Regions from separate parts of the Streptomyces sp. NPDC051582 genome, predicted to be linked through region 1. Evidence: riboswitches for the same ligand, from Rfam matches in the RefSeq annotation. Region 1 holds a riboswitch; the other holds the start of a gene.
What was found. Region 1 has a riboswitch for ZMP and ZTP ahead of glyA (serine hydroxymethyltransferase). Riboswitches for the same ligand answer to the same signal wherever they lie in the genome.

Region 2: another riboswitch for ZMP and ZTP. It lies ahead of AB0M92_RS35080 (tetrahydrofolate dehydrogenase/cyclohydrolase catalytic domain-containing protein); the one in region 1 lies ahead of glyA (serine hydroxymethyltransferase).

The regions. Positions count from the first base shown of each region.
Region 1 covers NZ_JBFAZJ010000001.1:475,000-480,883, forward strand. The annotation lists gene AB0M92_RS02190 (2'-5' RNA ligase family protein) at 55-675, opposite strand; gene trpS (tryptophan--tRNA ligase) at 774-1,787, opposite strand; gene glyA (serine hydroxymethyltransferase) at 1,874-3,142, opposite strand; ZMP/ZTP riboswitch at 3,178-3,268, opposite strand; gene rocD (ornithine--oxo-acid transaminase) at 3,427-4,635, shown strand; gene AB0M92_RS02210 (glutathionylspermidine synthase family protein) at 4,689-5,882, opposite strand.
Region 2 covers NZ_JBFAZJ010000041.1:46,673-52,556, reverse strand. The annotation lists gene AB0M92_RS35090 (RNA polymerase sigma factor) at 1-1,412, opposite strand, end outside; partial or broken gene AB0M92_RS35085 (SAM-dependent methyltransferase) at 1,639-1,914, opposite strand; ZMP/ZTP riboswitch at 1,994-2,091, shown strand; gene AB0M92_RS35080 (tetrahydrofolate dehydrogenase/cyclohydrolase catalytic domain-containing protein) at 2,201-3,046, shown strand; gene AB0M92_RS35075 (NADH:flavin oxidoreductase/NADH oxidase family protein) at 3,198-4,487, shown strand; gene AB0M92_RS35070 (MAB_1171c family putative transporter) at 4,518-5,708, opposite strand; gene AB0M92_RS35065 (FAD-dependent monooxygenase) at 5,705-5,884, opposite strand, start outside.

The DNA of each region.
Region 1 (5,884 bases):
TCTGGTCCTACGTACGCTCCGCTTCCACGTCCGCAAGACCTTCAGGCCGCCGTGTCAGGAGCGCCGTGCGCCGCTGTCGCCCGCGGCCCCGGCGGCCGGCGCCGCCTCATCGACCGGTGAGCCCGACTGCGCCGGGACCCCGGCGATCGGGCCCGTGCCGAAAGGGTATTCGCGCAGCTTGCGCCAGACCCCGTCCGAGCCCTGCTCGTAGAGCGCGAAACCGGTGCAGGTCCACTGCGCCGCGTAGTCGGCGAGGGCGTCGAACGCGAGGTCCATCGCCTCCTCGGAGATCCCGTGGGCGACCGTGACGTGCGGGTGGTACGGGAACGCCAGCTCGCGGCTGAGCGGACCGTCCGGGTCGCGGACCAGGCCCTGGAGCCGGGTGCAGCCCGTACCGCCTTCGACGACCTGGACGAAGACGACCGGCGAGACCGGACGGAAGGTTCCCGTCCCCTCCAGCCGCATCCCGAAGGGTCCGAAGGCGGCCGCGACCCCGGCCAGGTGGGCCCTGATCTCCGGCAGCCGGTCCGCCTCGACCTCGGTGGGCGGGACGAGGGTGACGTGCGTGGGGATGCCGTGCGCGGCAGCGTCCCCGAAGCCGGCGCGCAGCTGTTGCAGCCGGCTGCCGTACGGCTCCGGGACCGCGATCGAAACGCCGAGCGTTACGGTCCCCACGTATGTCTCCTCCGTCGTCTGGTGTGTACGGGTTGCGTACGGGTCCTGCCGACCCAGTGTGGGGCCAGCACCCCCCGGATTGCCAGGGCCTCCGTGCCTCAGTGCTTGGCGGGCACCAGACCGAGGCGGTCGTAGGCCTGCGCCAGGGTCTCGGCGGCGACCGCGCGGGCCTTCTCCGCACCCTTGGCCAGGATGGAATCCAGGGTCTCCGGGTCGTCCAGGTACTCCTGGGTGCGCTGCTTGAACGGTGTGACGAAATCGACCATCACGCCGGCCAGGTCCGTCTTGAGCGCGCCGTAGCCCTTGCCCTCGTAGCGGGCTTCGAGGTCCTGGACGGTCTCCCCCGTGAGGGTGGAGTAGATGGTGAGCAGGTTGCTGACGCCGGGCTTGTTCTCGGTGTCGAAGCGGATCACGGCCTCGGTGTCGGTGACCGCGCTCTTGATCTTCTTCTCGGTGGCCTTGGGCTCGTCGAGGAGGTTGATCAGGCCCTTGGGGGAGGACGCGGACTTCGACATCTTGATCGAGGGGTCCTGGAGGTCGTAGATCTTCGCGACCTCCTTGACGATGTGCGCGGCGGGGACCGTGAAGGTCCGGCCGTAGCGCTGGTTGAAGCGCTCGGCCAGGTCGCGCGTCAGCTCGATGTGCTGGCGCTGGTCCTCGCCGACCGGGACGGCGTTCGCCTGGTAGAGCAGGATGTCGGCGACCTGGAGGATCGGGTACGTGAAGAGGCCGACGCTGGCGCTGTTGACGCCGCCCTTGGCCGACTTGTCCTTGAACTGGGTCATCCGGCTGGCCTCGCCGAAACCGGTGATGCAGTTCATGACCCAGCCGAGCTGGGCGTGCTCGGGGACGTGGCTCTGGATGAAGAGCGTGCAGCGGTCCGGGTCGAGGCCGGCGGCGAGCAGCTGGGCCGCGGAGAGGCGGGTATTGGCGCGCAGGTCCTTCGGATCCTGCGGCATGGTGATCGCGTGCAGGTCGACGACCATGTAGAACGCGTCGTGCGTCTCCTGGAGGGCGACGTACTGGCGGATGGCTCCGAGGTAGTTCCCGAGGTGGAACGAGCCGGAGGTGGGCTGGATGCCGGAGAGCGCGCGAGGACGATCAGAAGCCATGGCTTCATTCTCTCAGGTACGACGGCCCCGCCGGTCCGCACCTGTCCGGAAACTCCCCGGGGCCGCGGCCCCGGGGAGGGGACCGGTCAGGAGAGCGGGAGGCCCGGGGCGGGGTGGGCCGCCATGAGGTCGGCGACCTCCGCGCGGATCGCGGCGAGGGCCGGCTCGTCCGACTTCGCGGCGGCGTCGACCGCCCGGGAGATCCACTCCGCCACCACCGGCATGTGGTCCGTCCCCAGGCCCCGCGAGGTCAGCGACGGCGTGCCGATGCGGATGCCCGACGGGTCGAACGGCTTGCGGGGGTCGAACGGGACCGTGTTGTAGTTCACGACGATCCCCGCACGGTCCAGCGCCTTGGCCGCCACCTTGCCCGGCACCCCGCGCGAGGTGAGGTCCATCAGGATCAGGTGGTTGTCCGTACCGCCCGACACCAGGTCGAAGCCGCGCGCCAGCAGGGCCGCCGCCAGCGCCTTCGCGTTGGCGACCACCGCGTGCGCGTACGTCACGAACGAGGGCTGGGCCGCCTCGTGCAGGGCCACCGCGATGCCCGCCGTCGTCTGGTTGTGCGGACCGCCCTGCAGGCCCGGGAAGACCGCCTTGTCGATGGCCTTCGCGTGCTCCTCCTTGCACATCAGCATCGCGCCCCGGGGCCCGCGCAGGGTCTTGTGCGTGGTCGTGGAGACCACGTCCACGTGCCCGACCGGCGAGGGGTGCGCACCGCCCGCGATCAGGCCCGCGATGTGCGCCACGTCGGCGACGAGGACCGAGCCCGCCTCCCGGGCGATCGAGGAGAACGCCTCGAAGTCGATCGTGCGCGGGAGCGCCGTACCGCCACAGAAGATGATCTTCGGGCGCTCCGCCAGCGCGAGCTCGCGCACGGCGTCGTAGTCGATCAGACCGGTCTCGGCGGACACCCCGTACTGCACGCCCCGGAACCAGGACCCCGTCGCCGAGACCCCCCAGCCGTGCGTCAGGTGGCCGCCCATCGGCAGGGCCATGCCCATCACCGTGTCGCCCGGCTTCGCGAAGGCCAGGTACACGGCGAGGTTCGCCGGGGAGCCGGAGTACGGCTGGACGTTGGCGTGGTCCACCCCGAACAGGCCCTTGGCCCGTTCGACGGCCAGCGCCTCGACGCGGTCGATGTTTTGCTGGCCCTCGTAGTAGCGGCGGCCCGGGTAGCCCTCGCTGTACTTGTTCTGCAGCACCGTGCCCGAGGCTTCGAGCACGGCGGCGGACACGTAGTTCTCGCTGGGGATCAGGCGCAGGGTCTGCGCCTGCAGGGACTCCTCGGCCGTGACGTAGGACGCCAGCTCGGGGTCGGTGGCGAGAAGGGCGGGGTGGCGGCTCGCGCTCATGGCGGCTCCTCCGGGGTCGATGTCAGTTCTCGTCCCCGCGAGGCCCAGGCGAGCGGCCCTGTATGCGGTCGTGCGCGCACGACTCCCCCGGAGTTGGTTCTCCGTACGCCAGTCGCCGTGCGTACCGCTCACCTTAGCGGGCGGTCCACAAGAAAGGTTTCCCCGTCCGGTATACGAGCGACGTATAGCCGTATACAAGGTGACGTGACGCAGGTGACGCCACCCCCGTCACCTCCATCGCCTTCGTCACCTCCATCCCGCCCGCACCGACGATCGGAGACCCCGTGTCGACAACTGCTGAAGCCCTGCGCTCCGCCGAGGCGCACAGCGCGCACAACTACCACCCGCTGCCCGTCGTCGTGGCGTCCGCGGAGGGCGCGTGGATGACCGACGTGGAGGGCCGCCGGTTCCTGGACATGCTCGCGGGCTACTCGGCGCTCAACTTCGGCCACGGCAACCGCCGTCTGCTCGACGCGGCCAAGGCGCAGCTGGAGCGGGTCACCCTCACCTCGCGGGCCTTCCACCACGACCGGTTCGCCGACTTCTGCCGCGAACTCGCCGCGCTGTGCGGCAAGGAGATGGTGCTGCCGATGAACACGGGCGCGGAGGCCGTGGAGACGGCGGTGAAGACCGCCCGCAAGTGGGGCTACGAGGTCAAGGGCGTGCCGGACGGGCAGGCCAAGATCGTGGTCGCGGCGAACAACTTCCACGGCCGTACGACGACCATCGTGAGCTTCTCGACGGACCACGAGGCGCGCGACCACTACGGGCCCTACACCCCGGGGTTCGAGATCGTCCCGTACGGGGACCTGACCGCGCTGGAGGCGGCCGTCACGGCGAACACCGTGGCCGTGCTGCTGGAGCCGATCCAGGGCGAGGCCGGGGTGCTGGTGCCGCCGGCCGGCTACATGCAGGGCGTACGGGAGCTCACGCGCGAGCGGAACGTGCTGTTCATGGCGGACGAGATCCAGTCGGGGCTGGGCCGGACCGGCAGGACCTTCGCGTGCGAGCACGAGGACGTCGTGCCGGACGTCTACATCCTCGGCAAGGCGCTCGGCGGCGGCGTGGTCCCGGTCTCGGCCGTGGTCGCCGACCGGGACGTGCTCGGGGTGTTCCGGCCGGGCGAGCACGGCTCCACCTTCGGCGGCAACCCGCTGGCCTGCGCGGTCGCCCTGGAGGTGATCGCGATGCTGCGCTCCGGCGAGTACCAGCAGCACGCCGCCGAGCTCGGCGACCACCTGCACCGGGAGCTGAACCTGCTGGTCGGCGGGGGCGCGGTGACCGCCGTGCGCGGGCGGGGGCTGTGGGCGGGCGTCGACATCGACCCGGCGCACGGCACGGGCCGGCAGATCTCCGAGGCGCTGATGGAGCGGGGGGTGCTGGTCAAGGACACGCACGGGTCGACGATCCGCATCGCGCCCCCGCTGGTGATCGCCAAGGAGGACCTGGACTGGGGCCTGGACCAGCTGCGCGAGGTCCTGGCCGCGGGCTGACGGATCCCGTGCGGGCGCGGTCCGACGGGCCGGCCGCGCCCACGGCGGCGGCGCTACAGGATGACGTGGGGGAGGAAGCGGGCGTACTCGTCCGTGACCGGGCCCGCCGATTCCCGGATGCCCAGGCCTGCGGCCTCCTCCTCGACGACCCAGGCGCCGAGCACCACGCGGTTGCCGTCGAAGTCGGGGAGCGGGGCCAGGCCCTGGAAGACGTACGTCTCCTCCTCGTCCGGAGTGAACGGCTCGGCGCCGCCCGCCGGGTGCAGGGTGACCCCGGCGCCCTCGCGGCCCAGCAGCGGCTTCGCCGCGTACCCGGTGGTGTCGGCGAGCTCGCGCGGGCCGTCCAGGTAGGCGGGCAGCAGATTGGGGTGCTCCGGGAAGAGCTCCCACAGGATCGCCAGCAGCGCCTTGTTGGACAGCAGCATCTTCCACAGCGGCTCGATCCAGGTGGTGCTCCCGGAGCCGCCGCCGTGGTCGTAGGTGCCGAGGACCTGCGGGCCGAAGGCGTCGGTGGCCAGCCATTCCCACGGGTAGAGCTTGAAGCAGCTGCGGATGAAGCCGAGCTTCCGGTCGACGAACCGGCCCGACAGACCGTCCCAGCCGATCTGTTCGACGGACAGCTCCTCGGTCTCCAGGCCCGCCTGCTCGGCGGTCTCCTGCAGGTAGGCGACCGTCATCAGGTCCTCGCCGAGCTCGTCCGTCTCGGAGTGCGCGAAGTGCACCGGGCCGGGCGGCAGCAGTTCCGCCTGGCGGCGCCAGGCCTCGACCAGCCGCTCGTGGAGGGAGTTCCACTGGTCGGCGCCGGGGAAGCGCTCCTCCATCCAGAACCACTGCGGACTGGCCGCCTCCACGAGGGAGGTGGGGGTGTCGGCGTTGTACTCCAGCATCTTGGCCGGCTCGCCGGATCCGTCGTAGCGCAGGTCGAACCGGCCGTAGAGGGAAGGTTGTTCGGCGCGCCGGCGCCAGGACTCGGCGATCAGCGCGGCCAGCTTCGGGTCGGTGATGCCGAGGTCCGCGAAGCGGTCGTGCTCCACGATGTGCGCGGCCGCGGCCAGGCACATGGCGTGCAGCTCCTCGACGACGTTCTCCAGCGCCTCCACCTCGGGGAGCGAGAAGGAGTAGTAAGCGCTCTCGTCCCAGTAGGGCCGCAGGGAGTCGTCGGGGTAGCGGGTGAGGGGGTAGATCAGCCCCTGCTCCTCGACGGTCTTCTGCCAGTCGGGGCGCGGCTCGATGGTGTGGCGCTGCACGG
Region 2 (5,884 bases), on a different contig from region 1:
TCCGAGAGCGTCCCCAGGATCGACTGGAGCTGCTCCTGGAGGAAGGTGAACGACACCGCGTCGGCCGGCACGACCGCCTCGGAGTCCTCGATGAGGTCACCGAACTCGCTGTCGCCCTCCTCACCCAGCGGGGTGTGCAGGGAGATCGGCTCGCGGCCGTACTTCTGGACCTCGATGACCTTCTCGGGGGTCATGTCGAGTTCCTTGCCCAGCTCCTCCGGAGTGGGCTCCCGGCCGAGGTCCTGGAGCATCTGGCGCTGGACGCGCGCCAGCTTGTTGATGATCTCGACCATGTGGACGGGGATGCGGATCGTGCGCGACTGGTCGGCCATGGCACGCGTGATCGCCTGCCGGATCCACCAGGTCGCGTACGTGGAGAACTTGAAGCCCTTGGTGTAGTCGAACTTCTCCACGGCGCGGATCAGACCGACGTTGCCCTCCTGGATCAGGTCCAGGAAGAGCATGCCGCGGCCGGTGTAGCGCTTGGCCAGCGAGACCACGAGGCGGAGGTTGGCCTCCAGCAGGTGGTTCTTGGCACGACGGCCGTCCTCGACGAGGATCTCCAGCTCGCGCTTGAACGCGGGCTTGTGGTCCTCCTCCTCTTCGAGCTTGTACTCGGAGAAGAGACCCGCCTCGATCCGCTTGGCGAGCTCGACCTCCTGCTCGGCGTTGAGGAGCGGCACCTTGCCGATCAGCTTCAGGTAGTCCTTGACGGGGTCGGCGGTGGCGCCGGCCACCATGACCGTCTGCGCCGGGGCGTCGTCCTCGTCGTCGTCGGACAGGACGAAGCCCTGGGTGCCGCCGGGCTTGGGGGCCTCTTCCTCGACGTCGTCGACGAGGTCCTCGGCGGCCCAGTCCTCACCCTCGGCGGCCGGGGTCTCGCCTTCGTCGGCGTCCTTGGCGCTGGTCTTCTTGGCCGCGGCGGCGGTCTTCTTCACCGCGGTCTTCTTCGCGGCGGTCTTCTTGACCGTCCGCTTCTTCGGCTCGGCGACGGCGTCGGCCGTCACCTCGTCCTCGGTGGCCGCGGCCGGCGAAGCGGATATCGCCGCCGCGGTGGCGGGGGCCGCGCTGGTGGCCGAGGTCTTGCGCGCACCGATGGGGCGCGGCGCGGCGGCCGCCTTCTTGGTCACGGTGCGGGCAGGCGCGGCGGCCGCCTTGCGGGGCTTCTTCGCGGCAGCCTTCGTGGCGGGGGCGGCGCTGACGTGCAGCGCGACACCCTCCTCGTCCAGGACCTGGTTCAGGCTGCGCAGGACCCGCTTCCACTGGTCCACCGGGATGCGGCCGGCCTCGAAGGCCTGGCGCACGTCGTCACCGTTGATGTGACCCTGCTCGCGGCCGCGCTCGACGAGCGCGACGAGGGCCTCCGATTCGGCGATCTCCGGAGGGAACGTACGGGACGGGCTGAGCGACACAAGGAGCCTCTCGTTGCGAACAGATAGGGAGTGGGCGGGACATCTTCGCGCGGACTCGGGAAACAGACCCGAGGGGGGTCTGTATTCCGGGGCCGCGCGAGGACACCTGTCGGTTCATCGCATGCCCGAGTCGATTCGTTACGCGCTGAATTGAGTGACCTGCGCCACGCTGTGGGCGCGCAACCATTCGGCCGTGGATCCGTCCGCGCCCGCGCCCCCTTCTCCGTCAGCCCGTTTTGCGGGCCTCGGTGAGGAAACGGGCGGTGTGCGCCACGAACGGGCCGTCACGTTCGATCTGTTCGTGGAGCTCGCGCAACCGGTCCCGGTACTGCCCGACCGTGAAGCCGGGCACCATCCAGATCACCTTCCGGAGAAAGTAGATCACGGCTCCGACGTCGTGGAACTCCGTACGCAGTCTTTCGGAGCGCAGATCCACCACTTCGAGTCCCGCCCTGCCCGCGCCCGTGACGGCGTCGTCGGGGTGGCGGCTGCGCCGGACCTCCCGCGACCGGTTTGACCTGATCCCGCGGATCGGGGGCCGCCGCGCACCACCGCACATCCGAGCGGGGTCCATTAGAGTGGAGGCGGGCCGTGACTGGCGTTCGGGTGGATCACCACCGGGGAGCGGCCCGGCGTATGTCCGTACGTACGTCTCCTGCCGCGCGCCTGGGCGAACCGCGAACCCCGCGACACGCGAATCCGCGCACCGCGATCCGCAGCGACGCCCAGGAGCCCCGTTGACGACTGCCCAGACCGCCACCGCCACCGCCGTCGGCCCCGCCCGGCTGATGGACGGCACCGCCCTCGCCCGCCGCGTCTCGGAGCGGACCGCCGTTCTCGCGGCGAAGATCACCGAGCGCACCGGCACCGCCCCCTGCCTCGCGACCGTGCTGGTCGGCGAGGACCCGGCGTCCGTGACGTACGTGAAGATGAAGCAGAACCGCTGTGCCAAGGCCGGGATCACCTCCCGCCACGTGGAGCTGCCGGCGTCGACGACGACGCAGGAGCTCGTCGCCGCCCTCACCGCCCTGTCCGAGGACCCGCAGATCAGCGGCATCCTGCTCCAGCACCCGGTCCCGCACCACATCGACGAGCGCGCCGCCTTCGAGGCCATCGCCCCGGGCAAGGACGTCGACGGCGTCACCATGCACTCCTTCGCCGCCATGGGCTTCGGGCTGCCGGGCTTCGTGTCCTGCACCCCCGGCGGCATCATGCGGCTGCTCGCCGAGTACGACGTGGACCTGACCGGCAAGCACGCCGTGGTCGTCGGCCGCAGCGCGATCCTGGGCAAGCCGGCCGGCATGCTGCTGCTGGAGCAGAACGCCACCGTCACCTACTGCCACTCCCGCACCGTGGACCTCCCCTCGATCGTGCGCCAGGCCGACGTGCTGGTCGCCGCCGTGGGCAAGGCCGAGTTCATCCGCGGCGAGGACATCAAGCCCGGCGCCGTCGTCCTGGACGCCGGTTACAACGAGGGCAACGTCGGCGACGTCCACTTCGAGTCGGCCGCCGCCCGCGCCTCGCTGATCACCCCGGTCCCGGGCGGCGTCGGCCCGATGACCATCGCCGTCCTGCTGGAGCAGACCGTGCAGGCGGCCGCCGCACAGGCCGGTCTGGAGCTCGCGGACCTCTGACCGCCGCCCGCGGGGACGCCCCGTACGGATGCGCCCCGGGCCCTCTGCCCGGGGCGCATCCGCGTTCCGGGGGTGTCCGGATTCTTCCGTACGGAGCCTGACGGGCGCCGGGGAGCGGGCGGTATCTTTGCGCCGGGGCGCGGGATGACACGTGCAACACGTTTCCTGGGGGGAACTGCTGATGGACCTGTTCACGCCACTGGAGCTGCCGGGCGGCGCCACCTTGCCCAACCGCCTGGCGAAGGCGGCCATGGAGGAGAGCCTCGCCGGGGCGGGCCAGCTGCCCGACGAGCGCATCGAGCTCCTCTACCGCCGCTGGGCGCGGGGCGGCGCCGGCCTCCTGATCACCGGGAACGTGATGGTCGACCGGCGGGCGCTGACCGCCCCGGGCACCATCGTCCTCGATGCCCACTCCCCGCTCGACCCCTTCCGCCGCTGGGCCGAGGCGGCCTCCGGTGGCGGCGGCCGGGTCTGGATGCAGATCAACCACCCCGGCCGGCAGGTCGGCTCCGAGATGCCCGGCACGGCCTGGGCGCCGTCCGACATCGGGGTGAGCCTCGGCAAGCACACCAAGCGCTTCGCCCGCCCCACCGCGATGACCGAGGCCGACATCGAGGCCACCGTCGCCCGGTTCGCGGTCACCGCCCGGCGGGCCGAGGAGGCGGGCTTCGACGGGGTGCAGATCCACGCCGCCCACGGCTATCTGATCAGCCAGTTCCTCTCCCCGCTGGTCAACCGGCGCACCGACCGCTGGGGCGGCAGCCCGGAGAACCGGGTCCGGCTGCTGACCGAGGTCGTCCGGTCCGTCCGCGCGCAGGTCGGCCCCGGCTTCGCCGTCGGCGTCAAGCTCAACACCGCCGACTTCCAGCGCGGCGGCTTCGACACGGAGGACGCCGCGCAGGTCCTCGCCGCCCTCGACGGCCTCGGCGTCGACCTGGTCGAACTGTCCGGCGGCAGCGTCGAGAGTCCCGCCACCCTGGGCCGCACCGCCGACCTGCGGACCCTCGAACGGGAGGCGTACTTCCTCTCCTTCGCCGAGGGGTTCCTGGACGCGGCCACGATGCCGCTGATGCTGACCGGCGGGATAGCCCGCCAGGAGACCGCGCGCAAGGTCCTGGCGCGCGGGGTCTCCGTCGTCGGGCTCGCCTCCGCGCTGGCGTTCCGCCCCGACCTGCCGGCCCGCTGGCGCGCCGGGGAGGACGTACGGGTGACCGTGGAGCGGCTGGGGTGGAAGGACCGGGACCTGGCCGGGGCGGGGCTGCTGGCCTTCGTACGGTTCCAGCTGCACCGGCTGGCCCGCGGCCTGGAACCGCGCCCGAAGGCCTCCCCGCGGGCCGCGTTCGCCCTCGACCAGCTCCAGCACTGGCGCCGGGTGCGGGCGTACGGGGCCTGGCTCGCCCGCAATCCCGAGCCCGAGGACGTCCACGCCCTCGTGGGCTGAGACCGGCCGCCGGCGCCCCGGCCGGGCCGTTCAGAGCGGGGCCGGCTCCCTTCGTACGGCCGCCACGATCGGGGAGGTGCGGAACTCCCGGGCCAGCGCGGCCAGCGGCCGGGAATCCAGCCGGTACGGCTCGGACAGGCCCTGGTCGGCCGCGGCCGCGCGGTCGGCGGCCTCGGCGGCGACGGCCGCCTCCCGGCGCCGGCAGGCAGCGGCGAGCATGGCCGCGTCCGCCACGAGCGAAGCCCTCGCGGGGCACAGGCCCTGGCCGAGGGCGGTCTCGTACGCCGCTTCCCGTACGGCCGGATCGAACCAGCGGGCCAGCGCCAGGATCCCGTCGTCGATCACCGATTCGCGGTGGATCAGCCGGATCCCGATCGGCGACCACCAGGTCAGCGGCACCGTCGTCACGCTCGACGCGGCGAAGCCGTGCAGCGCCTTCCACAGCGGGTGCAGTCGCCGGTACCGGCTGAAGTCCCGCCAGGCCGCCGAGCCGCCGACCAGCGGGACGATGAACCCCGAGCCCACCATCAGGGCCGCGGCGGAGGCGAACGGCGGGGCCACGTAGGTGGAGAGCCCGTCCCAGTCGCGGCCCGCCCAGCGGGCTCCCACCGCGGCCCACTTCGCCACCAGGTAGCCCAGGTCCAGCGCCCCGCCGAGCACGATCAGGGCCAGCCCGGTGCGCAGCGGGCGCAGCGAGGGGCGTACGCGCAGCAGCCACTTCCAGCACAGCAGGGTCAGGGTCGAACTGCCGACGGTGTGCGCGAGCAGGTAGCAGACGATCATCTCGCGCAACCAGGGCGTGTTGGCGTAGTACGTGTCCAGGTCGCGCAGGCGCTCCACGGGCGCGTCACCGATCGCGAACAGGAGGACGATGAGGAGGGTGACGGCGCCGAACACGGCCACCGTCAGCCGGGTCGCCCGCCGTACCACGGCCGGCGGGCCGCCGCCCCACTGCAGGACCAGGACGATGCACGAGCCCGAGAAGGCGGTCAGCACGCTGTACACCAGGGGTGCCGAGAAGTTGACGATCCCGGTGAGCCGGTTGACCGTGGAGATCGTCGGCGGGGCCGCCAGGAACATGACCATGCAGCCGACGACGAGCAGGGTGCACACCGCCCGCATGAGCGGCTGGTCCCAGCCCCGGCGCAGGGTCGGCGCCTTGATCAGCAGCGCCAGGATCATCACCGACCCGGGAACGTAGAGGATGAGACCGTCGTTCATCGCGCCTGACCGACGGGACCCACGGGATCGACCGGTCCGGACCCCTGGTCGAGCCCCGCGACGGAGCGCTCGGCCGCCGTCAGCGGCGGCGCCTTGAGCGCACCCCGGTCCGAGGCGCGCAGCACGTGCCAGACCACCGAGGGGCGCAGCCAGTACGCGGGCGTCCTGCTCATGGT